4 regions of the Synechococcus sp. BMK-MC-1 genome follow, and region 1 is predicted to be linked to each of the others. Evidence: predicted binding sites of a transcription regulator. Region 1 holds the regulator's gene; each other region holds the start of a gene.

Region 1 (5,783 bases):
TGCGTTAGCCGTGAGTTTGTTTCTGGTGCGCAATGGAGGGATCACGGAATCACCTCTCGACCAGCTGGCGCGCCGCTCGCTGGCACCAGAGGTGGCCCTCAGCAATGGCAAGCCCACGATTCTGGAGTTCTACGCCGATTGGTGCGAGGTCTGCCGGGAGATGGCTCCCGCCATGCTGGCGATGGAAAACGCCCACGCAGGCGAACTCGACGTGGTACTAGTGAACATCGACAACCCTCGCTGGCTCGACCTCACCGACCGCTACGACGTGACGGGGATTCCTCAGCTCAACCTTTTCGCTGCTGACGGAGACCTGCGGGGCCGCTCCCTCGGTGGCCGCACGGAAGGCGAGCTGAACACCCTGGCCGCCGCGCTGGTGACGAACGCCCCATTGCCAAAACTGACAGGCGTTGGCGGCAGCAGCCCTCTGCCAGAGCCGGCCTCGATGGCCTCCGCAGCCGGACCCCGCAGCCATTCCTAGACCTGCGCAGCCATTCCCAGGCAGACCGGCCATGATCGACGCACGCCTGTTACCCAATCCGACGTGACCATGGATCCCCGCTTCCGCGTCGACCTGATCGCTGCAACGCCAAACCCCCAGCAGTGCGTTTACGCCGGCATGCATCAGGACTACAGCGAGGGGTTTGTGGCTGCCGACCGCGCCGACTGGCCTGACGAAACCAAAGCCGGCGAGATCTGCGTGAAGCGTCTTCTGGCCGGAGAGCGCGGTCACTACGGTCCGCTCGAGCACGCCCAGATCGTGCTGAATGTGGGCTGGTTTCCGCACTCGGTGATGCAGCAGGCCCGCACCCACCGGGTGGGGGTGAGCTTCGATGTGCAATCGATGCGCTACACCGGCGATCGCATTGCCAGGGCTGCCGATGGCGACCTGGACCTGGAGGATGTTTTCTATCTCAGGCCAGTGGGGGATTACAGCGATCGCCAGGGCAAGAAATATCACTACAGCTCAGAGTTAAGACAACAAGATCTGGAGCTGTGCAGGCAGGCGGCGGTCCGCTATCGGGATCTGCTTCAAGCTGGATTCGCAGAAGAGCACGCCCGGGGGATTCTCCCGTTTGATTACCGCCAGCACTTCGTGGTGAGCTTCAGCTTGCGCGCTTTTCTGCACTTCATGGATCTGCGCGCCAAGCTCGATGCCCAGCAGGAAATCCGTGAACTCTGTGATTTGCTCTGGCCGCACCTGCAAACCTGGGCCCCTGAGTTCGCAGCCTGGTACGAAAAAAGTCGACTCCATAAAGCGAGGCTGGCGCCCTGAAGGCAAGGCTCCCGCAGGCTTTTAAACCTTGGCCAGGGTGACCCGCTCGGGCTGATGCTGATACTTGCCTTGGCGGTCGCTGTAGGTGGTGTCGCAGGGATCACCTTCAAAGAACAGCAACTGGCAGATGCCTTCATTGGCGTAAATGCGGCAATCAGCCCCTGAGCTATTGCTGAACTCCAGGGTGAGATGTCCTTCCCAGCTCGCTTCCGCCGGCGTGGTGTTCACAATGATGCCCAAGCGGGCATAGGTGCTCTTGCCAAGGCAGATCACCGTGATGTTGGGCGGCACCTTCATCTTTTCCAGCGCCACACCAAGCCCATAGGAGTGGGCCGGGAGGATGAAGTAATCACCATCCTCGTCGTGGTGAAGCTCGGTGGGTTCCAAATTGGCAGGGTTGAACCGCTTGGGATTCATCACCGTGCCGGGCACGTGCTTGAAGATCAGAAACTCCTGCGGCGAAAGGCGCAGGTCGTAGCCATACGACGAGCAACCAAAACTGAGCACCGGGCGGAGCTTTTGGTCCGGCTCTAGATGCCGGACCAGTCCCGATTGAAACGGCTCCAGCATCCCCTGAGCCGCTTGCTCGGTGATCCAGCGATCGTTTTTCAGCATCAGAACCCTGTGCGCAATTCCGTGACCTGATCAGCCAGAGCCATCAGCGAGTCGGGGATGGATGGCCCCGTGATGATCACATCCATCGATGCCGGACGCTGCTCCAGACGACACAGCACCTCCTGTTCATCGAGGTAGCCGAAGGCAATCGCCAAACCGAGCTCATCCAGCACCAGCTGATCAAGATCTCCCCGACTGAGATGGGTGGAGCAGGCGCTCCAGATTGATTGCACCGCATCCACAACCGCTGATTCCGCTTGGGCAGCAGGCTGGGACAAACACTCGAGCACGGCCGGACGCATCCAGATCAGACGGTCACACAGCGTGACCGCCGCATCAGGCCCCTGCACCACACCGCCTTTGAGGAACTGGGCCACCATCACCCGGCTCCCCAGCCCTGCGCTGCGCAGAGACTGGCTTAACACGGTCCCGTAACTACCGCGGTACGGGGCCGTGTGAACCTGCAGCTGTCCTTCCGGCGCCACCAGGTGTAGCGGTGACCGCGGCTCCAAGGCAGGCAGGCCGCGCAGACCGGCTTGCTCCAGCGTCCGGTGGTCCGCACTGCGGACGTCTCGGGCTCGGTGGCTGGGGCTCAGGCTGGTGGTCATCTCGTTCGCTGGCGTCAGGGCTGGTGTCCAGACGGCCCAGCAGAGTTCGAATCTAGCGGTGCGGATCCGATCCACAAGCCCTTTGACACCATCCATGGTGTCTTGGCCCATGGTGTACCGGTCCAACTGGCAGGCTCAAGCAAGCCATCGTCGCCAGGCATGAACACCACCTCCCGCAAGGACGGACGCCAAGCATCCGCACTCAGGCCCTTCGCCGTTGAATGGGATCCCATGGGCTTCGCCCTCAGCTCCGTGATCGTGCGCACCGGCCGAACCGCTGTGCTCTGCAGCGTTTGCCATGAAGAAGGCGTGCCCCGTTGGCGCCGTGACCAGGGCCTCGGCTGGCTCAGCGCGGAATACCGGCTGCTTCCGGGGTCCACCCCCGAACGCCAGCGACGGGAATGGCTCAAGCTCTCCGGCCGCACCCAGGAGATTCAACGCCTGATCGGTCGCAGCTTGCGCGCAGCACTCTCCATGGAGGCACTTGGGGAGAACACCCTGCTGATCGACTGCGACGTGATTCAGGCTGATGCGGGCACACGCACGGCCTCGGTCACTGGAGCCTGGCTTGCCCTGCAGAACGCCTGTGAATCTCTCGTGAAGCAGGGAGTGCTGCAGAGCAATCCGGTCTGCTCCCAGGTGGCAGCCGTTTCGGTGGGACTGCTCGGAGGCGAGGCCCTGCTTGATCTGGATTACAGCGAGGATTCCCAGGCTGACGTGGACCTCAACGTGGTGATGAATGACAGTGGCGAGCTGCTGGAACTTCAGGGCACAGCGGAAGGCAAAGCCTTCAGCAGACAGCAACTGAACCTGCTCCTCGACCGCGCGGAGCCTGGACTGAAGCAACTAATGGACGCCCAGAAGGAAGCGCTACGACTGCGCTGAGCCCCTGGAACCGTGTGCGTTGCTACAGGGTGGGAATCGATCGCTCCTTAATTTCCTTGAAGCGAGGTGCTGGCCATGCCCGAAGTAATCCGCGGCTTCAGCCGCACAGTGCCCCAGCAGGGCCGCATGGGCAACGTGAGCCTCGCCAACGCACCCGCTCCCACCAGCAGAACCCTGTTGGAGGTGATCCGCGACCTCGACGGTGCCAACACGGAGCTGATCGAACGCAACAAGACCATTTTCTTCCCCGGCGATCCGGCGGAAAAGGTGTATCTGATCCGCCGAGGTGCAGTGCGCCTCTCTCGCGTTTATGAGTCAGGGGAAGAGATCACCGTGGCGCTGCTTCGAGAGAACAGCCTGTTCGGTGTGCTCTCCCTGCTCACCGGCCATCGCTCTGATCGCTTCTACCACTCCGTGGCCTTCACGAGAGTGGAAATGGTCACGGCTCCCGCCACCTCGGTCCGCCAAGCCATCGAAGCCGATACCTCGGTTGGACTGCTCTTGCTGCAGGGACTCTCAAGCCGAATCCTCCAAACGGAGACCATGATCGAGACGCTCACCCACCGCGATATGTCGTCCCGCCTGGTGAGTTTTCTGCTGGTGCTTTGCCGCGACTTCGGCATTCCTGGAAGCCAGGGGATCACCATCGATCTGCGACTGTCGCATCAAGCCATCGCCGAGGCCATCGGATCCACCCGAGTCACGATCACTCGTCTGCTCGGAGACCTTCGCAATTCAGGGCTTGTGGAGATTGACCGCAAAAAAATCACGGTTCTCGATCCAATTGCCCTGGCCAAACGCTTCAGTTGAACGTTGGACAGGTGAAGATAGCGGCGTTCCAGCTGCACGCCCTGCGATGAATTCTCTGTGACCGGCTGGTTACTGCTGCTGTCATTGCTGGTGCTTGGGGGTGTGCTCTCGACCTTGGGGGATCGCCTCGGCTCCAAGGTGGGTAAGGCACGCCTGAGCCTTTTCGGCCTGCGTCCCCGCCAGACTGCGGTGGTGATCACCGTGCTCACCGGCAGCTTGATCAGCGTCCTCTCCCTGGGGCTGATGCTGCTCGTCAGCAGGCAGTTGCGCGTCGGCCTGTTTGAGTTGAACGACCTTCAGGCGCGCCTGCGCAGCAGCCGTGCCGATCTCAAGTCCAGTCGGTCGGCACAGCGACAATCCAGACGACAACTGGAGACAGCGCGCAAGGATGAGATTGAAGTGCGTCGTCGCCTTGAGGAAGCGCGCAAACAAGCCACGGAGCTGAGAGACACCCTCAAACCCCTGCAGGAGCAAACCCGCCGGCTGGAAGCCGAGCGACAACGCCTTAGCCAGGACGTTCGCCAACGCGATGACGAAATCCGCAGAACCGACCGAGAGCTCGCCGCGGTGCGGGATCGCATTCGCTCCGGCGAAGCCGAATTGAAACAGCTGGAAGACAATCTTCTGGCCCTGCGCCGCGGCAACGTGGCCATCAGCAGTGGTCAGCCCTTGGCAACAGTCACGCTCAGGCTTGAACGCCCTGACCAGGCGCGCCAGGTCATCGACCAGGTGTTGCGGGAAGCCAATCTTCAGGCCTATCAGCAGGTTTTGCCGGGGCAAACACCCGACAAGCAGATCCTCTTGGTGCCCCGTCAGGACATCAAACGCCTGGAAGACGCCATCCGCAAACCAGGCACCTGGGTTGTGCTGCTGCGCTCGGCCGCCAACGTGCTCCAGGGGGAAACGGTTGTGTATGCCTTTCCTGAGGTCAGGCCGAACCTCACCATCACCCGCGATGGCGAGGTGCTTGCCGCAACCGCACTGGCCAGCACAGAAACATCTGCCGAGGAGGTGCGCAACAGGTTGAACCTGCTTCTGGCCTCAACACTGGCGGAGATTCAACGGCGGGGATCGATCAGCAAGGGACTGCAATTCGACTCCCAGGCGCTGAATGCGCTTGGACAGACCTTGATCGAGCGCAGCACCGGGCGGGTTGAGCTGGAGGCGGTGGCCCTTGGCGACACTGAAACAGCCGATCCCGTGGCGATTGAGCTTCGGGTGCAACGCAGCTTCCAATCCGCCCCTGCGGGGGATTCACTGTGAGCCGCATCGCCGCCCTGGATCCAGGCCGAAGCAAATGCGGGCTTGTGCTCGTTGACCTGGACTTGGGACGCGTTCTTGAAGGCCAGGTCGCACCGGCAGAGTCCGTCTTGGCAACCCTGGAGCAGTGGCGCGGTGTGGGTCCACTTGAGCGTATGGTGATCGGCAACGGCACTGCCAGTGCCCACTGGCGTGACCAACTGCCAGCGGACCTGCCACTCACCGTTGTCGACGAACGCGGCACCACCCTTGCGGCCAGACGTCGCTACTGGGAGCTCTGGCCTCCTCAAGGTTGGCGGCGACTGCTCCCTGAGGGTCTGCGCATCCCC
Region 2 (5,783 bases), 450 kb from region 1:
TGCGAATTGGACCGTTTTGCGCTCTGCAAGTTGGCGCGCCCAGGCCATGATCACCACAACTTGGACGCCGCATTCAGCGAAGTGCTGGGGTGAGCAGGCGCCGCAGGTTGTCCAGAATGCCGGTGTCTTGTTCCGACGATTTCACAACCGACACTGCCGGAGCCACCACCACTGCTGAGGCTTTCAGTTCGGGTTGTTTGGAGATCGGACAGGCCTGATCGTGCATGAGGGCATTGGCCTCGCAGGCTTCGGCCTGGGTGAAGCCCCAATGCATCGGTAGGAACACCGATCCGATGCGGATGCGCTCGGATATGCACACCCGCGCGGTCAATGTGCCTCGACGGGATGTAATCGCTGCCAAGCCCTTGTCGTCCAGACCAAAGCGTTTGGCATCGTTGGGATGCATTTCAAGGCTGGGCTCGGGATGCATGGCGTTCAGGCGTGGGACTTTGCCTGTGCGCGTCATCGTGTGCCACTGACCGAGATAGCGACCCACTGTGAGCACCAGCGGGTACATCTCGCAGGGGGGTTCCGCCAGACCCAGGGGTTTGTCCTGTTGAAATTTGGCCCGACCACTGGGTGTTGGGAATCGTTTGTCTTCGTAGAGACGTTTGGAGGTTGTGGTTGGGCCTTCGCCTTTGGGATAGGGCCATTGCTGCGGGCCATGTTCCTGGAGCAGAGCGTGACTGAGGCCTGACATGTCGCAGACGCGGGCTGCCGTGATCGCGGTGAACTCCTCGTACACCTCTGCAGCTGAGTTGTAGGAAAACTGATCAACAAACCCGAGGCGTCGTCCCAGTTCTGCAAACACGTCCCAGTCCGGCCGGCTATCGCCATGGCGGGGCCTGAATGCCGGGCAGAAGGTGACCCGCCGTTCTGAGTTGGTCATGGCCCCGTTTTTTTCACTCCACTGCGCTGCCGGCAGAAGCAGATGGGCGTAATGCGACGTTTCGGTATCGGCATAGGCTTCGCTCACCACCACGAGCTTGCAGCGTTGCATCGCGGCTTTGACGCGTTCGAGATCCGGCATGCTCACCAGGGGGTTCGTTGCAGCCACCCACCAGAGATCGAGTTCACCCCGTTCCATCGCTTCCACTTGCTTCCATGCATCCAGTCCTGGGTGGGCAGCGATTGATCCAGGGGCAAACCCCCAGGCTTTCTCAACCGCATGGCGGTGGTCCGCATTGGTGACCAACCGGTAGCCAGGAAGCAGATGGGCGAGTCCTCCGGCTTCGCGCCCACCCATGGCATTCGGTTGACCTGTGAGTGAAAAGGGGCCGGCGCCGGCCTTGCCGATTTCTCCGGTGAGTAGGTGCAGATTGATCAGCCCCCCCACCACGGCAGTTCCTTCGCGCCGTTGGTTCACGCCCATCGACCAAAGGCTCAAAATCCTGTCTTTGCGGCTCCAAAGCCTGGCCACGGCGCGCAGGTCTTTCTCGGCGATGCCGCAGAACTTGCTGGTTTTTCCCGGTGTCCAGGTCTTGATCGTTTGGGTGAACCCTGCGAAGCCCTCGGTGGCGGTATCGATGAAGTCACTGTCGAAGCCGTTGTCCTGAATGATCAGGCGCGCCAGGCCATGCAGCAGTGCGAGGTCGGTGCCAGGGGCAAGCGCGAGGTGGTAATCGGCGATCTTGGCTGTGTCCGTTCTGCGGGGATCGACCACCACGATGGTGAGTCCGTTGGGATCACGCTTTTTGCGTTTCAACAGTCGTTGAAAGAGCACCGGATGGCATTCGGCGGTGTTGGTGCCGATCAAGATGACCACCGAGCAGTGATCGAGATCCTCGTAACAGCAGGGTGGGCCGTCGGAGCCGAGGCTGCGGGTGTAGCCGGCGACGGCTGAGCTCATGCACAGCCGCGAATTGGCATCGAAATTATTGGTGCCAAGAGCTCCCTTCAGCAGCTTCTGAGCGATGTAGTAATCCTCGGTGTGAAACTGCCCAGAGCCATACATGGCAATGGCATCAGCTCCTTTGCTGGCCAGAGTGGATTGAATGCGCTCGGTGAGCAGGTCAAACGCGCTGTTCCAGCTAATGGCTTCAAACGGATCAGCCAGCGTTGCTCGGTACAGGGGCTGGCTGAGGCGTCCCTGTCCCAGAGTCTCCCCAACAGTGGCACCTTTGATGCACACCTGTCCGTGGCTGGATGGGTGCTCGCGATGACCGCGGGCACTCCACATCGGATTGCCTTCGGCGTCGCGCTTCACCGCTTTTCCAGCTTCGCCTGGAGGCAACAGGTCCAGGCCGCAGCCAACGCCGCAGTAAGGACATTGACTTTGCACAGACGCAGTGGTGGGCGGCATGGCAGCACTCCAATGAATTGAGAAACCCCCAATGCCAAAGGCATCGGGGGTGGTCACCATCCGGAGATGGATTTGCGGTGTTAGCGAGCCATTGAGGGAGTGCCCTCAGCGGCGGTTTCACCCTCGTGCAACTCAGCGAAGGAGCCCTTGGGTTCCTTCAGGAAGAAGAAGCAGAAGAAGGCAACGATCAATCCAGCAATGCCCAGGATCTGAAAGAAGGCACTGTTCGACGCTGCAATCGTTTCCGCGCTCGGTTCACCAGCACCTCCCATCCAAAGCGGCAGCAGGCTGAAGATGGTGAGGTAGGTCACTGCGCCCACGTTTCCATAGGCACCCACCAGGCCTGCCACCTGTCCGGTCACGCGACGCTTGACCAGAGGCACCAGCGCAAAGGTGGCGCCTTCACCCGATTGGACGAAGAAGGACGCGAGCATGGTGATCAAGACGGCGATCACGATGCCGGTGGTACCGGTAAAGGTTCCGGGCTTGATCAAGCTCATGATCAGATAGCCGACACCCAGACCTGCGGTGAGGAACCCCATGGTGTTTTTACGGCTGCCGAGTTTGTCGGAAATCAAACCTCCGGCCGGACGGGCCACCAGGTTTACAAATGCAAAGCAGGACGCAAGGATTCCGGCTGTTGCTTTCGGCAAATCAAAGGTGGTTTCGAAGAACGTTGGCAGCATGGAAACCACGGCCAGCTCTGAACCAAAGTTAACGATGTAGGTCAGCTCAAGGATGGCGACCTGTTTGAACTCATAACGGTCCTCTTTGGGGTACACCTTGGTCCCCATAATCAGCTCTCTGTTGGTGCGAATGATTCCCCAGGTTTGAAAGACAAACCAAACCAAAACAGCGAGGAGGGCGAGGGGATAGGTGGATGCGTTCAGAAAACCCACCTTCTGAAGTCTCCAGCACAACACGCAGAGAATGGCCGCGAAAGGCACATTCATACCCAGAAGTCCCCAGAAATCACGCATGCTGGTGACTTCAAGACCAGCCGTTTTCTCAGGGCGTTGATAAACCTTCCCGGGCGGCGTGTCGCTCACATTGAAGTAATAGATTACGCCATAGACGGCTGAAATAATCCCTGTCAGGGCGATGGCACCGCGCCAATTCAGAACATCGCCAGTTGGCAATGTGAAGCCGCCGGAGAAGGAGAGCCAACCGGCAAGACCAACCAGGGTAAGTGCGGAGAATGCGGATCCAAAGTTGCCCCAACCTCCATAAATGCCTTCTGCGAGGCCAATTTCTTTCGGGGGAAACCATTCAGCAACCATACGGATGCCGATTACAAATCCTGCACCAACGATCGATAGCAGCAGGCGAGCAACCACCAGCTGATTGAAATCCTGAGCGGATGCAAACATCAGGCAAGGGATCACCGAAAACACCAGAAGGGTGGAATAGGTGAGCCTTGGACCGAATTTGTCGAGCAGCATGCCGATCAGCACACGTGCAGGAATGGTGAGTGCCACATTGCAGATGGCCACGGTTCTAATCTGACCAACTGTGAGTCCGAGATCGGCTTTCACGGTGGTGGCAAGAGGAGCCAGATTGAACCAGACAACAAAAGTTAAAAAGAAGGCAAACCAGGTGAGATGCAGTGTTCTGTATCTCCCCTGAAATGACCAAAGTTCGCCAAGCATGGGGTTTGGTTGGGATGAAGTGTCAAACCCCGGCTTCGAAAAGAATGCGCTCAGGATTTAAAAAGCGGCGCTCATGCAGACCACTGGTGTATTGCACCATTTGCTAAGCCGGTTTCGGGTCGCATTCGTTACCAAATCCAGGGTCTCGCAGTCGCTCGCCAGTATCACAGGCGGGTCCAATTGGCCCAGGAGTAGTCGTTGTTACAGAAGTGCTTGCGCAGAGAGGTGATAGGTAATCAATCAACGATTTGTCGATGTCTCGTTCACTTCGCGCTGTGCTCTTCGCAGGAGGTGCCAGTCAGAGAATGGGATCCGATAAAGCCCTGCTTCGCCACTCCAATGGCGATCCCTGGTTGGTCGCATCAGTCAAGCTTCTGCGTTCCGTGGGCCTTGAGGTGTGGGTGCTCAGTGGCCATGCCAGCCATCGAGACTGTCTTGCCGGCCAATCTGGTGTGACCGTTCAGGCAGAGCCTTGGGCACCGGCAGGACCTTTGCAGGCGTTCAGTTGTGTGTTGTCTGAACGGGAGGATGAAGCCTGGCTCACGCTTCCGGTGGACATGCCTGGTTTACGCCGCAGCACGCTGCAGTCGCTTCTGCGCCATTGGCGCCAGGCCGAAAGTCAGGCCCTGGTCGCAGAGGGTGACGATCGCTTGCAGCCGTTGTTTGGCGTGTATCCCTGTGGAGCGCACAACAGATGTGCGCTCGACCAGGAGCTGGCACAGGGACGTGGCCGATGGTTCGGTTGGTTGGAGCGGATTCCGTACAGCACGTTTCTCTGCCCTGAACGGGATCTGATCAATGTGAACAGGCCAGACGATCTGGCAGCGTTGATGCGATGAGCCCTGCGCCACCTCCAGTTGATCAATGGTTCCGCCCCTTCGGGGTTCTGCGGTTGTCGCTGACGGCCCGCTGCAATCTGGCCTGCCCTTATTGCTGCCCGGATTCGGAGGAGCTGCCAGGACTGATGCGTCTGGATCAGCAGGTTCGCTTGGTCAGGGTTGCCTGCGGTTTAGGGGTCCATACCCTGAGGCTGACTGGAGGTGAACCGCTTCTCAGTGATCGCCTGTTGCCGCTGCTTGAAGCGTTGGCGGCTGGCCGTTCGAATGCTGCCGATCCCCTCGCTCGGTTGAAGGAGGTGGCGTTGACGACCAATGGGGTGCTGCTGACGCCGGAGAAGGCCCTGGCCTTGCGGGCCGCCGGTTTGGATCGCATCACCGTGAGCCTGGATGCTTTGGAAGGGGGCGTTGTGGCCACGATGGCGGGCCTGCGTGGAGGCCAACGCGTCGGCGAGCGCTTGGTTGAGCAGGTTCTTGGAGGCCTCAGCGCCGCGCGCCGCGCTGGCTTCGAGCCTGCAAGCGGAGGGCTCAAGCTCAATGCCGTGATGCGACGAGGACTGAATGACTCTCAATTGCTGCCACTGGCGACGTTGGCGCGCGAACGAGGTGTGGAGCTGCGTTTGATCGAATATATGGATGTGGGGAATCGCAATGGCTGGGCGCCGGATCAGGTGATCTCAGCGGCGGAGATGGTCCAGCGCATCGACGCGCGCTGGCCGTTGCGGCCATTGCCGCGGGAATCGGGGGCAACATCTCGCCGCTGGAGCTATGAGGATGGACGTGGGTTGATCGGGACGATTGCTTCGATCACGGAGCCCTTCTGCGGGGATTGCAATCGTCTGCGTGTCACTGCCGATGGTCAGGCCTTCACCTGCCTGTTTGCCTCTGAGGGCACGGATCTTCGTCCCTTCCTTCATAACGAGAAGACCTTGGAGGCTGTTTTGCGCGGGCTCTGGCGTCGACGCCGTGATCGCTACAGCGAGGAGCGTCAGGGGT
Region 3 (5,783 bases), 940 kb from region 1:
CAGTGGGATGGGCATTCGAGGGACCTGGGCCCAGCAGGAGGCGGTCAGGCGTACTGATGGGCTCTACAGAACGGCGATGGCGCGAATCAATCTGGGGAAGAGAGTGCGTCATCGGCAGGCCGGAAACCATTAATAAGTGGTGAAAGCCTACGCATCAATCGAGCCGGTTTGAGCTGGAAAGCCCTGTTCCGATGCCGCTTGAAACGATCAGACACTCCCTAAGGAATTCAGCGCTGACGAACATCGCTGGCGGCGAGGCCCGATGCCATGTGCTCAAAAGGAGCTCGAACCAAATCCAGGCTCTTGGTGGGGACACCCTCTTCCAGGAGACGTTCGCAGAGAACATCAGCAAGCAGAACCATGCTTCTCACCGTCGGTCCGGTGGGGACGCCCAAACTTTTATAGGTATCGTCCAATCCGTTCAGAACCCGCTCATTGAGAATCGTGCTGTCACCTGCAATCAAGGCGTAGCTGGCGTAGCGAAGGAAATAATCCATGTCGCGCAAGCAGGCAGCAAGACGCCGTGTGGTGTAAGCGTTGCCTCCGGGAAGCAGCAGTTCTGGATCTCCTTGAAACAGACGCTGACTCGCTTCACGCACAAGCTCGGCCGCTTCACGGTTGATCAACTCAACGGCCTTCAGCCTGATGGCGGACTCATCGAGATAGCTCTCGATCCGATCGATGGCGGAGCGATCGAGGTATCGGCCGAGCTGGTCGTACCGACCGATCAATCCGGTGATGGCATCACGCATGCAGAACTCTGGCCACGTTGGCCGGAAGCTAACACCAACATCGATCCGAAACCGCTTCCAGCGCGTGGGATCCCGGGAACTTGACAGAAACGGTTACCAAGAAAGCCGTCGATCCAGCTCAACGCCGGCGAGAGAAAAAATGTACTCATTGATACAAAACCATCCCACGGCGATCCCTACGGTCCTGGAGTGATCGAAGACCCACTAACGCCAATGGCTAGCACCGCCCAGGATGTACTCCGGCAGATCAAGGATGAAGGCATTGAACTGATTGATCTCAAGTTCACTGATCTCCACGGGAAGTGGCAGCACCTCACCATCTGCTCTGACCTTCTGGAAGCGGACTCTTTCGAGGAAGGACTGGCCTTCGACGGATCCTCAATCCGTGGCTGGAAGACCATTGACGCCTCAGACATGGCGATGGTTCCTGACCCATCGACAGCCTGGATCGATCCGTTTTACAGCCATAAAACACTGAGCATGATCTGCTCGATCCAGGATCCGCGAACGGGCACCCTGTACGACCGCTGTCCCCGCGCCCTGGCGCAGAGAGCATTGGCTTATTTATCTGGCAGCGGTTTGGCAGATACGGCCTTTTTCGGCCCGGAGCCAGAATTTTTTCTCTTTGACGACGTTCGTTACAACTCCAGCGAGGGAGGGAGCTTTTACAGCGTTGACACCATTGAAGCGTCCTGGAATAGCGGACGCCTGGAGGAAGGTGGCAACCTCGGCTACAAGATTCAGCTCAAAGAAGGTTATTTCCCTGTTGCACCCAACGACACAGCGCAGGACATCCGCTCCGAGATGCTGTTGATGATGGCCCAACTGGGAATCCCGATCGAAAAGCATCACCATGAAGTGGCGGGTGCTGGCCAACACGAACTGGGCATGAGATTCGCCGAGCTGATCCAGGCGGCGGATAACACCATGACCTACAAGTACGTGGTTCGCAATGTGGCCAAAAAGTACGGCAAAACCGCCACATTCATGCCCAAACCCGTTTTCAACGACAACGGCAGTGGCATGCACGTGCACCAAAGTCTTTGGAAAGCCGGCCAACCGCTGTTTTTCGGAGAAGGCACAGACGCCAACCTGTCTCAAACCGCCCGCTGGTACATCGGCGGAATCCTGAAACACGCTCCGTCATTCCTCGCATTCACCAATCCCACCACCAACAGTTACAAGCGCTTGGTGCCAGGGTTTGAAGCCCCGGTCAATCTCGTTTATTCAGAAGGCAATCGCTCCGCGGCGGTGCGCATCCCGTTGACTGGTCCGAACCCCAAGGCCAAGCGCCTGGAGTTCCGCTCCGGAGATGCCCTTGCCAATCCCTACTTGGCCTTCTCCGCGATGATGATGGCCGGCATTGATGGCATCAAGAATCAGATCGATCCGGGTGCACCCACCAATGAGGACCTGTTCGAGCTTTCAGCCGAACGCTTGAGCGCGATCGACACGGTGCCTGCCTCCCTCAATGGTGCCCTTGAAGCCCTGAATGCTGATCACCACTACCTCATGGAGGGCGGCGTCTTCAGCAAGGACTTCATCAATAACTGGATCGACCTGAAGTACGAGGAGGTGCAGCAGCTGCGTCAGCGTCCACACCCCCACGAGTTCACCATGTACTACGACGCCTGAACCCAGGCTTCAGCGGTGCCGCAGCTGGGCCATGGCGCTGTCATGGAGATGCTTCTCGTGCAGTCTCCGACGCGCCCACACTTTCTGCTGAGCAGCGGCACTGCGTCGTTCCACTGGCTGTGGATCGTCATGCTGCACAAGGGTTGCCTGTGTGCGTGCAACCTCATGGGCATGGCGATCAGCCCAGCTCATGTACTCAGCGGCTGCGCGCTGACGCCTCTCCAGAACGTTGTTGGAATAATCCAGGCTGAATGCGGCAGCTTGCGTCTGTTGTCCCATCCCGTGCACTCCGTCTCAACGGATTAATTCTGTAGCAACAGCTACCAATTTTTCTTGTTCTTCACAGTTCTTTCCCTCGAGGCCCGAGCCACGGCCACGGCGAGCCTCAGGATCAGCTGAAATAAACCTGCTTGATCAGGCTCTTTCGCATGGCGCCCAGCTTCACCGAGATCGCGTATCGGACCCTTCAGCAGGGTAGGAGCCTCGCTGGGCTGGTGCACAAGGAGTTGAGCACCAAGGTGATGGAAGTGGTGGCTCCGGACGTCGTTCCGCAGACCGAACCCGTTCCGGCTGAAATGATGGCAGCTCTCCGCCAGTCGCTCAACACGCTCCACGACCGCGACTGGCTGGACGCTGAAGAAGGTCTGTACCCGCAATCGCTTCTCTTTGATATTCCATGGCTGGACTGGGCTGAGCGCTATCCCCGTGTCTGGCTCGATCTTCCTTCCAATTGGGCCCGTCGCAGAGCCAGAGACGTCCAGGATTTACCAGATCTGTCGGATCGCGACTTCTACCCCGACTACTACCTCCAGAATTTTCACCATCAAACGGGTGGTTACCTGTCAGATCACTCAGCGGAGCTCTACGACCTGCAGGTTGACATTCTGTTCAACGGCGCCGCCGATGCCATGCGCCGCAGAATCCTTCCCTCCCTGCTGGATGGCTTGAAGCACTTCTCCAAGCGCTCCCAGGCCAATCTGCGCATCCTCGATGTCGCCACGGGAACGGGGCGCACACTCCACCAGATTCGGGCCGCACTTCCCCAAGCCACCCTTGTCGGGGTGGATTTGTCTGAGGCTTACCTGCGTCAAGCCAACCGTTGGCTGAACCAAGGGCGAAGCAGCCTCGTACAGCTCGTGCAAGGCAATGCTGAACGCATGCCCTTTGATCAAGGCGGTTTTCAAGCCTTGTCCTGTGTGTTTTTGATGCATGAATTGCCCGCTGATGCCAGGCAAGCCGTTTTGCAGGACTGCTACCGCCTTCTCGAACCCGGCGGTGTGCTCGTTCTCGCCGACTCAGTGCAATTGAAGGATTCGCCCCAGTTCGATGTGGCTATGGACAATTTCCGGCGGGTGTTCCATGAGCCTTACTACCGCGATTACATCAGTGATGACATCGATCAGCGGCTTCTGGATGCTGGATTCTGCAACGTGCAAGCCGAATCTCATTTCATGGCCCGCGTTTGGAGTGCCACCAAACCCGACTGCGGCACGAAGTGATTCCCTGACAGACGGCCTTGCGTTGGGGGTGGAACCCCATAAGGTGCAAGCACTTGAATGTCCGCCAATGACGAATCCGTTCAGGATCCGCTGGTTGCAAGGCTGGACTTTTCAGCTGGTGCTCATGGAAGGCAAGGTGCAGGTCGAAGCCCATGGCTTCGGTATTTGCCTGAGAACTGCAGTGCATCCTGGTGAAAGTCCCAGATCCGCGGCAGATCGCCTTGTCCTTGCTGAAGACCGCCGGCGTCGAGCGCTGCACCAAGCCTGGATCAAAGGCCAGATGCTTCCAGACAGCAGTGCCTCCGAACTTCCTCCCCTTGATGGGGCTCAGCCTGAACCCCCAGATTCGTTGGTGGTTGTCCAGCAGTCTCCTGTCGCAGCCTGATTCAGCTTCGCCCTAGCCACCACCCGATCAGAAGCCCTGGTCCACCCCAGCGCAGGGCTTTCCAAAGGAGTTGTCCCCGTTCCGGGATGAACAGCCATTGCAAGGCTGCAGGGTCTGCCTCGATGCACTGCTGAAGCAAACGGCGCTGCTGCTTCCGCCGTTTTGATCTGCGATCCGAACCCTCCCAGGTTTTGGGCTGCAACCCTGCAAGCCCACCCAACTGGTGGAGATAACGCTGATGAAACCGACCCGGTTTGCTCACCGTCGTTATGCGTTGTTCATTCAGATTAGAAAGGGTACGCGTAGATATCAGCGTGACTGTGAATCTCTGGCCTGACGGTGTGGTGGAGCAAGCCAAAGCGTTGCATCAATCGCTGACTATTGGGGATCGGGAGTGGCACAAGCTCAAGTCCAATGCGGATCGTCGGGGAGCCGAGCTTCTTGCAGCAGCACTCACCCAGCTTCTACAGGATGGTGAGAAGCGCGATGTGGAAGCGATGACCGAGCAAGCGTTGGGATGGATCAGACGAGAACTGAAAGATCCTGGTTGCCCCCATCGCTGAGCGTTCCTGCAGGCTGTCCTGGACGGCGACAGGCCAGCTGCACGCGATTGCCCCGCGAGCTCCAGCGAATGTCATCAAAACATTGATGCATCAAGAACAAGCCACGTCCATGGTTGGCATCGAGCTGTTCAGGCAAACAAGCGAGCCGTGCAGAACCCGGCAAACCCTTGCCCTCATCTTGAATCTGCCAAATCAACCAATTGGGAGTGAGAATCCGCCGGATGCGCAGACATTTGCCGGGGTCACCGGCATTGCCATGACGCACGGCATTCACGATCGCTTCTTGCAACCCAAGCTGAAGCCTGCAGGAGGTTTCCTGGCAATCCACCGGTTCAAGCAGCAACTCCAAAAGAGGACTCAGCTGCAGCGTGGAGGGGAGGATGAAATCAGCCCACCGAAAGATGGGTCGATAACGGCTGAGCATTCGGACTGAACCATCCTGCTTCGACCATAACGAGGGGAGTCGGCCCTGCCAAATACAAGAGCTCTCGTGAACTCCCAGGGGTTCATCCCCTTGGCTGAAGACCTGGATGGGACAGCAACGCGTCCATCAACCGCACACCTCGGAGTTGATTGACCAAGGGCATGTGACCTTCCGGTGCCTCCATGGACCATTGGAATGCACCTGGATAACGGGTCCAGGCGCCATCGATTTTCCAGCCGATCCGAGGCCAGAGCCTGTCGTAGCGACCGTCCAAAGCCTTCAGGAGTCGTGCTTGAACAGTGAATCCGAAACGACCCTGCGAGTAGGCGACCCAGAGACGATCCAACGTGCACAGATCGACTCCCTCCATGGGGGGGACCTCGCTGAAATACACGTAACCGCGTTTCACGGCCTGCTCTCCGGCCAACTCACGCAGCACACAGCTGGTCAAACGATCAGCTTCTTCGAAGTCCTCGTCCAGCAACGCCTGCTGCATGGCGCTGTAATCAATGCCTCGCGCTGATG
Region 4 (5,783 bases), 460 kb from region 1:
GTGCGCCATCAGCACCTGACGGTCGTCGCTGAGGAACGGCTGCCTTGCCCGCGATTCGTTCAGATCAATGATCGACAACCGGGCATGGCAGAAGCCGACCCCGGCAGCGTCGATGCATTCCACACCGAAACCATCCGGTCCGCGATGGGACTGAATGGCCGCCATGTTGACCAACAACTGACGATCCAATGTCTGACGACGGTCCGCCAGAAATACACCTCCGATTCCGCACATCAGTTCGCCTCAGATCACATCCATCACCCGCTCGGCACGGTTCACCATGCAGGTGAGCAATGCCATGCGCAGAAACACCGCCCCACGCGCCTGGCTGAAATACCAGTTGTGCGGCGTGTCATCCAAACAGGTGCTCAACTCGGGACCCCGGGCCAGAGGGTGCAGGACGATCGCCTCAGGCTTGAACGGCAGATCCCGGGTGAGACAAAATCCACCACCATGCACCTCATAGCTGTCGCCAACCCAGGCGATCGCGTTGATATAAACAACGTCCAGCTCGGGAATCTCAGCCGCCAGATCTGAACTGCAGCGGATGGTCACACCGCTCGCTTCCAGCTCTTCCAGTTGACCCGGATCAAACAGGGGCGATTCTGACTCAACCCCGGCCGCATGAATCACCACCACCTCCTCAAGGATCTGGGGAAATTTGCTGAGGATCCGCAGCAATGAACGCACAGTGCGCATCCGTGACGGCAAACCGATCACCCCGATGCGGATCCGATCCTCGGGCGACACCTCTGATAAAGCCAGGCTGGGACGCCACTTGAAAATCGTGTAGAGATCCGCCATCGCCTGCGTCGGATGCTCATCAATGCCATTGCCGGCATTGATGATCGGAATCCGGAGAGTCGCAGTCATGGCATAAACAGCATCCGGATTGCTGTCGCGCAGCACCACACAGTCGCCGTAGTTGTTGAACATGTGCGCCACATCCTCCAGCGACTCCCCCTTGGCGATTCCGGTGGTGCTGCGGTCGGTGATGTTGATCGAATCACCGCCAAGGCGATGCCAGGCGCTATCGAAAGAAAGGCGTGTGCGCGTGCTGGGCTCGTAGAACGCGTTGATCAGGATCTTGCCGGTGAGCGGCGTGTTGTGACGGCAGTAACGGTCAGGGTTGCTCTCAAATTTCGCGGCCAATCGAAACAGCTGAAGCAGAGTTTCGGGTCGGAAGGCCTGCATCGACACAACATGCTGGTCGATCAGATCCAACAAGGGCTCGCCATCTTCAGCGATGGCAGCCAGAAGCTCCTGAGGCTGGTCATGACCGAACACATCGGGACCCATCGGCCGAAAGCGGAGAGGCGCCGATACCTCCTCAATCACTGCTGTGCCGGGATCTGCCATAAGCAAGTGCATCAACACCCGACGAGAAAATCGCGTGCTTGTGCTGTGAATCACATCTTCTCTCGATAACAAGAGTTGAGTGCGGACGTCTAGCTCGAAAGACGTTCTTTAGAAAAAGGGTTAAAAAATAGTTCGCATTAATACAAAACACCTCAAATATGTTCGAAACGAACACTTACCAGACACGTCCGCCTCTCCACTCAATCAACCAAATCAATAACAGCGCGAGCACAGAACAGACGAGCGCCACCTGACTTCCCACCAGGACCAGAGAGAACCAGTGTTGGTCCACCAGAACCGTGATCAGCAACGCGTTGGCCATGGCGTTCACCCCTCCTCTTGCAAACGTTTGAAATCAAACTGTTCTGGCTGCCAGCGACTGCCCACTGCCATCACGACGGCCGAAACGGCTGCGGAGAACACCGCCGCGCAATAGGGAGCAATCAGAACGTAGGCCGTCAGACCCACAGCAGTGCCGGCAAGCATGGCGACAATCGCAGCCCAACGATTGGCGGAGGACCAATAGAGACCGCAAGCCACAGGCCAGACCGTGGAAGCCACCAACGCACCGGTGAAGAACAACACCGTCGCCAGCGAGTCCAGCCGCGGCCAAGACAGGGCCAAGGTGACCACAGCCAGGCCAACCACCATCTGCCGTGCCGCCTGCTTGAGCAGAGCATCGCTCGCCTGGGGACGCAGCAGACGGAAATAAACGTCTTCAGCCAGCAGATCCGCGGTGGAGGCCAACAGGGAGTCCAAGGTGGACGTCAGTGAGGCAAAGACCACCACAAACACCAGTGCAGCCCCACCCGCGCCGAGCAGATCCGCTGCCATCACCGGGAACACCATGTTCACCTGCTCTAGCGGCAGCTCGCGCGCCAACGCCACCAAACCGATCGATCCCGTCACCAGCGGGACACTCATCCAGGCCAATCCCCCCAAAACAAAAGAGGTCATCACCACACTGCGCCGGCTGGCGAACACGCGTGACCACCAAATGTTGTTGTGAAAGACCTCACCCATCGAGAACAGGGCTGAATTCCAGGCGATCAACAGACCGGCGGGGAGTAAGAGATCAAGACGGTCGGGATGCTCAGCGATTAAGAGGGCATGCACCTCCGGCATCGGGAACTGACGAAACGCCAGCACCGCCACCACCGCCAGCAGCACCATGATCAGGAGCGATTGGATGAAATCGGTTCCAATCACCGCCCGCATGCCGCCGAACAGCGTGTAAACCGTTGCGACACCGATCACCACCACCATGCCCACGTGATAATCAAAACCGGAGAGCGCCTGAAGCAACAGGCCGGCCCCCATGGCCTGGGTCATCAGAAAACCCAGCGTGTAAATGGCGGTGATCACCATGAACACCCACCAGGCCAAACGTCCGTATCGCAGCCGAATGAAATCACCACTGGTGCGGCCATTCGGCATCAGCTGCTTGATGCGTGAAGCCAGCGGCGCGAACAGGATCAACCCCAGACCGGCCAGGGCATAACTGAACATGCCCCAAAGACCGGTTCTGTAGCCGAATTCCGGGGCCAACAGTGTGGTGTTGCCCGTCACCCAAGACGCCATCAAGGTGGCTGTGCTCAAGGCCAACCCGATGTTGCGGCCCGCCAGCATGTAGTCGTCGGCATCTCCTTTCCCGCGGCGGCCCCAGGCGATCCCTAGCGCAATCCACAACACGGAGAACAGCACCACAAGCGCCCATGCAATCCCTGGTGCAAGAAAAGGGGCAGCGTCAGCGGACATCCGACGCTCCCCGACCACGCCAGTGCAGATGGCCCTGAATGATCATCGCCACCGTGGCCAGGGTTACCGCAGCACCAAGGGCAAAGATCAGTCCAGCCCAGAGATTGTCATCCAAAGCGAATGTCCTCTTCAGCAGATCTAAGACAAGCAAATCGCGGTGTTCGCATGCTTTCACCGACTGAGAACAAAGTGGCAAGGGCTACCTGAATCACAGGCCGCCAGTGGCTTGATGCCTCCAATCTCGAAATGTGTAGCAATCACAACCCGCAGGGGCCTTCTCGAGTTTTTGGATGCTTTTGGTCATGATTCAGGCGATGTTCACCGAGTACCGACCAACCCAGGGGTACGACGAATATTTCTGCCGTAAACAGTACGCTCCCCGTGCTGATCTAGAGCCACTGCTGTCCTCCCTCGGCGCCATGGGGTTAGCGGAACTGAATCGCAGTCATGCATCAGCGAGCAACCTGTTGCGACGCCTTGGAGCCACCTTCCGACTCAACGGATCAGGGCTTCATGGCGGAGAACGCATCCTTCCCTTTGATCCACTACCAAGACTCATTCACCGTCAGGAATGGTCCGTTCTGGAGCGCGGATTGGTGCAACGCCTGGAGGCCATTGATCAGTTTCTGGCGGACGTTTATGGACCCCAACGGATCCTCAATGATGGTGTGATTCCCCGCGAGGACGTGGAGAGCTCCCAGGGCTGGCGGCCCCAGATGCAGGACATCGCCGTGCCGCTTAACCGCTGGTGCCACATCTCCGGCCTGGATCTGATCCGCGATGGCGACGGCACCTGGAGAGTCTTGGAGGACAACCTGCGCTGCCCCTCCGGTGTGGCCTATTTCCTTGAGAACCGCCGGGTGATGAAGCGCTTGTTCCCGAGCCTGTTTGCGGGCCGGACAGTGCAGCCGATCGACGATTACCCCTCCCATCTTTTGCGCACGCTGCAGGATCTAGCTCCTTGGAGTGATGCTCCACGAGTAGTGCTGCTGACCCCCGGCGTGTTCAACAGCGCCTATTTCGAGCACAGCTATCTGGCCCAGCAAATGGGCATTGCCCTGGTGGAAGGCCGCGATCTGATCTGTGAGGACGGACGCGTCTGGATGCGCAGCACTGCCGGCAGGGAACCTGTGGATGTGATCTACCGACGCATCGATGACGATTTCCTCGATCCGAACGTCTTCCGGCGTGATTCGATGCTCGGTGTCCCCGGCCTCATCGATGCCATGCGCTCCGGTCGGGTGGCCATCGCCAACGCCCCTGGGAGCGGTGTCGCCGACGACAAGCTGATCTATGCCTACGTGCCGGCCATGATCCGTTACTACCTCAACGAAGAACCGATCATCGACAACGTCCCCACCTATCTCTGCTCAAGGGACGACGACCTCCGTTTTGTGCTCGAGCATCTCAACGAACTGGTGGTGAAGTCTGTTGCCGAAGCAGGCGGCTATGGAATGTTGATCGGGCCCCACGCCAGCTCTGAGGAGATTGAGAGCTTCGCGGCGAAGATCAAAGCTCACCCGCGCAATTTCATCGCCCAGCCCACGCTGCAGTTATCCACAGTTCCATCCCTCAGCGAAGGGGAGCTGTACCCCTGCCATGTGGATCTGCGCCCCTACGTGCTCCGGGGTAAAAGCGACTGGGTCAGCCCCGGCGGCTTGACTCGTGTAGCCCTGAAACGCGGTTCCTTGGTGGTCAACTCCTCCCAGGGGGGCGGCTGCAAGGACACCTGGGTGGTCAGCGACAACACAGTCACCGCCGAATGTCCGGAGCCGGTGCCGTGCTGAGCCGTGTGGCCGATTCGCTGTACTGGATCAACCGGTATATCGAGCGGGCCGAAAACATCTCCCGATTTCTGGAAGTGAGCGAAGCCATGGCTCTGGACTGCCCCCCGGGCAGCGCTGAGCCTTGGCTTCCCCTCGTGGATGCCAATGGAGACCGCCAACGCTTCGACGAAACCTATCCACTGGGAAGTCCAAACGATGTTGTTGGCTTTCTGCTGCTGGACCGCGACAACCCCAACAGCATCGTGAGCTGCATCGCCAAGGCCCGTGAAAACGCTCGCCAAATCCGCGATGTAATCACCACAGAAATGTGGGAGCAGCTCAATGACCTCTATTGGAATGTTCAAGACGGTGAAGCGCTCTGGCAGGAACCGGATCAGGAGCAGCTACGCAGCATTCGTCGCGGTTGCCAGCTCTTCTATGGCATCACGGACGTGACCCTCAGCCGTGATCAAGCCTGGCTGTTTAGCCAGCTGGGGCGGCTGATCGAACGGGCGGACAAAACCTCCCGCATTCTCGATGTGAAGTACTTCCTGCTGTTGCCAACGCCAACGGAGGTGGGCGGGGTTCTCGATGAACTGCAGTGGATCTCACTGCTGCGCACAGCTGGGGCTTATCAGATGTACAGACAGAGCGTTCAGCAGGCGATCACACCCGCATCGGTGGCACGATTCTTGCTGCTGGATCCAATTTTTCCCCGCTCGGTCCGCTTCTGTCTGCAGGAGATCAACACCACACTGGAGCGCATCCGGCCAGGTCCCCATGCAGGCCCCCCGGATGATCTTGAGTGCCTACGCGGCCAGTTGTTGGCTCAGTGGAGCTATACCCGCATCGATGCAGTGATTGACCGGGGACTGCATGAGGCCGTGGATCAACTTCAGA

Evidence for each region. The regulator NtcA, encoded in region 1, controls nitrogen genes in cyanobacteria. The targets are predictions, from matches to a motif close to GTANCNNNNGNTAC.
Region 2: the regulator NtcA is predicted to act here: its motif matches at 4,143-4,156, upstream of SynBMKMC1_RS14205 (molybdenum cofactor guanylyltransferase).
Region 3: the regulator NtcA is predicted to act here: its motif matches at 894-907, upstream of glnA (type I glutamate--ammonia ligase).
Region 4: the regulator NtcA is predicted to act here: its motif matches at 3,368-3,381, upstream of SynBMKMC1_RS14180 (circularly permuted type 2 ATP-grasp protein).

The regions. Positions count from the first base shown of each region.
Region 1 is NZ_CP047939.1:391,042-396,824, reverse strand. It holds gene SynBMKMC1_RS02020 (thioredoxin domain-containing protein) at 1-481, shown strand, start outside; gene thyX (FAD-dependent thymidylate synthase) at 551-1,276, shown strand; gene dcd (dCTP deaminase) at 1,298-1,891, opposite strand; gene SynBMKMC1_RS02005 (cob(I)yrinic acid a,c-diamide adenosyltransferase) at 1,891-2,499, opposite strand; gene rph (ribonuclease PH) at 2,659-3,384, shown strand; gene ntcA (global nitrogen regulator NtcA) at 3,460-4,194, shown strand; gene SynBMKMC1_RS01990 (DUF3084 domain-containing protein) at 4,252-5,457, shown strand; gene SynBMKMC1_RS01985 (resolvase) at 5,454-5,783, shown strand, end outside.
Region 2 is NZ_CP047939.1:2,542,959-2,548,741, reverse strand. It holds gene SynBMKMC1_RS14220 (nitrate reductase associated protein) at 1-93, shown strand, start outside; gene SynBMKMC1_RS14215 (molybdopterin oxidoreductase family protein) at 74-2,302, opposite strand; gene SynBMKMC1_RS14210 (NarK family nitrate/nitrite MFS transporter) at 2,383-3,951, opposite strand; gene SynBMKMC1_RS14205 (molybdenum cofactor guanylyltransferase) at 4,206-4,790, shown strand; gene SynBMKMC1_RS14200 (GTP 3',8-cyclase MoaA) at 4,787-5,783, shown strand, end outside.
Region 3 is NZ_CP047939.1:1,335,604-1,341,386, forward strand. It holds gene SynBMKMC1_RS07470 (alanine--glyoxylate aminotransferase family protein) at 1-130, opposite strand, end outside; gene SynBMKMC1_RS07475 (allophycocyanin subunit beta) at 228-752, opposite strand; gene glnA (type I glutamate--ammonia ligase) at 966-2,387, shown strand; gene SynBMKMC1_RS07485 (hypothetical protein) at 2,397-2,666, opposite strand; gene SynBMKMC1_RS07490 (class I SAM-dependent methyltransferase) at 2,816-3,886, shown strand; gene SynBMKMC1_RS07495 (hypothetical protein) at 3,954-4,271, shown strand; gene SynBMKMC1_RS07500 (hypothetical protein) at 4,273-4,533, opposite strand; gene SynBMKMC1_RS07505 (DUF6439 family protein) at 4,541-4,834, shown strand; gene SynBMKMC1_RS07510 (ATP-binding protein) at 4,794-5,258, opposite strand; gene SynBMKMC1_RS07515 (GUN4 domain-containing protein) at 5,341-5,783, opposite strand, start outside.
Region 4 is NZ_CP047939.1:2,535,585-2,541,367, forward strand. It holds gene asnB (asparagine synthase (glutamine-hydrolyzing)) at 1-234, opposite strand, end outside; gene SynBMKMC1_RS14165 (aspartate carbamoyltransferase) at 244-1,359, opposite strand; gene SynBMKMC1_RS14170 (hypothetical protein) at 1,535-1,681, opposite strand; gene SynBMKMC1_RS14175 (sodium:solute symporter family protein) at 1,687-3,117, opposite strand; gene SynBMKMC1_RS14775 (hypothetical protein) at 3,107-3,232, opposite strand; gene SynBMKMC1_RS14180 (circularly permuted type 2 ATP-grasp protein) at 3,432-4,904, shown strand; gene SynBMKMC1_RS14185 (alpha-E domain-containing protein) at 4,898-5,783, shown strand, end outside.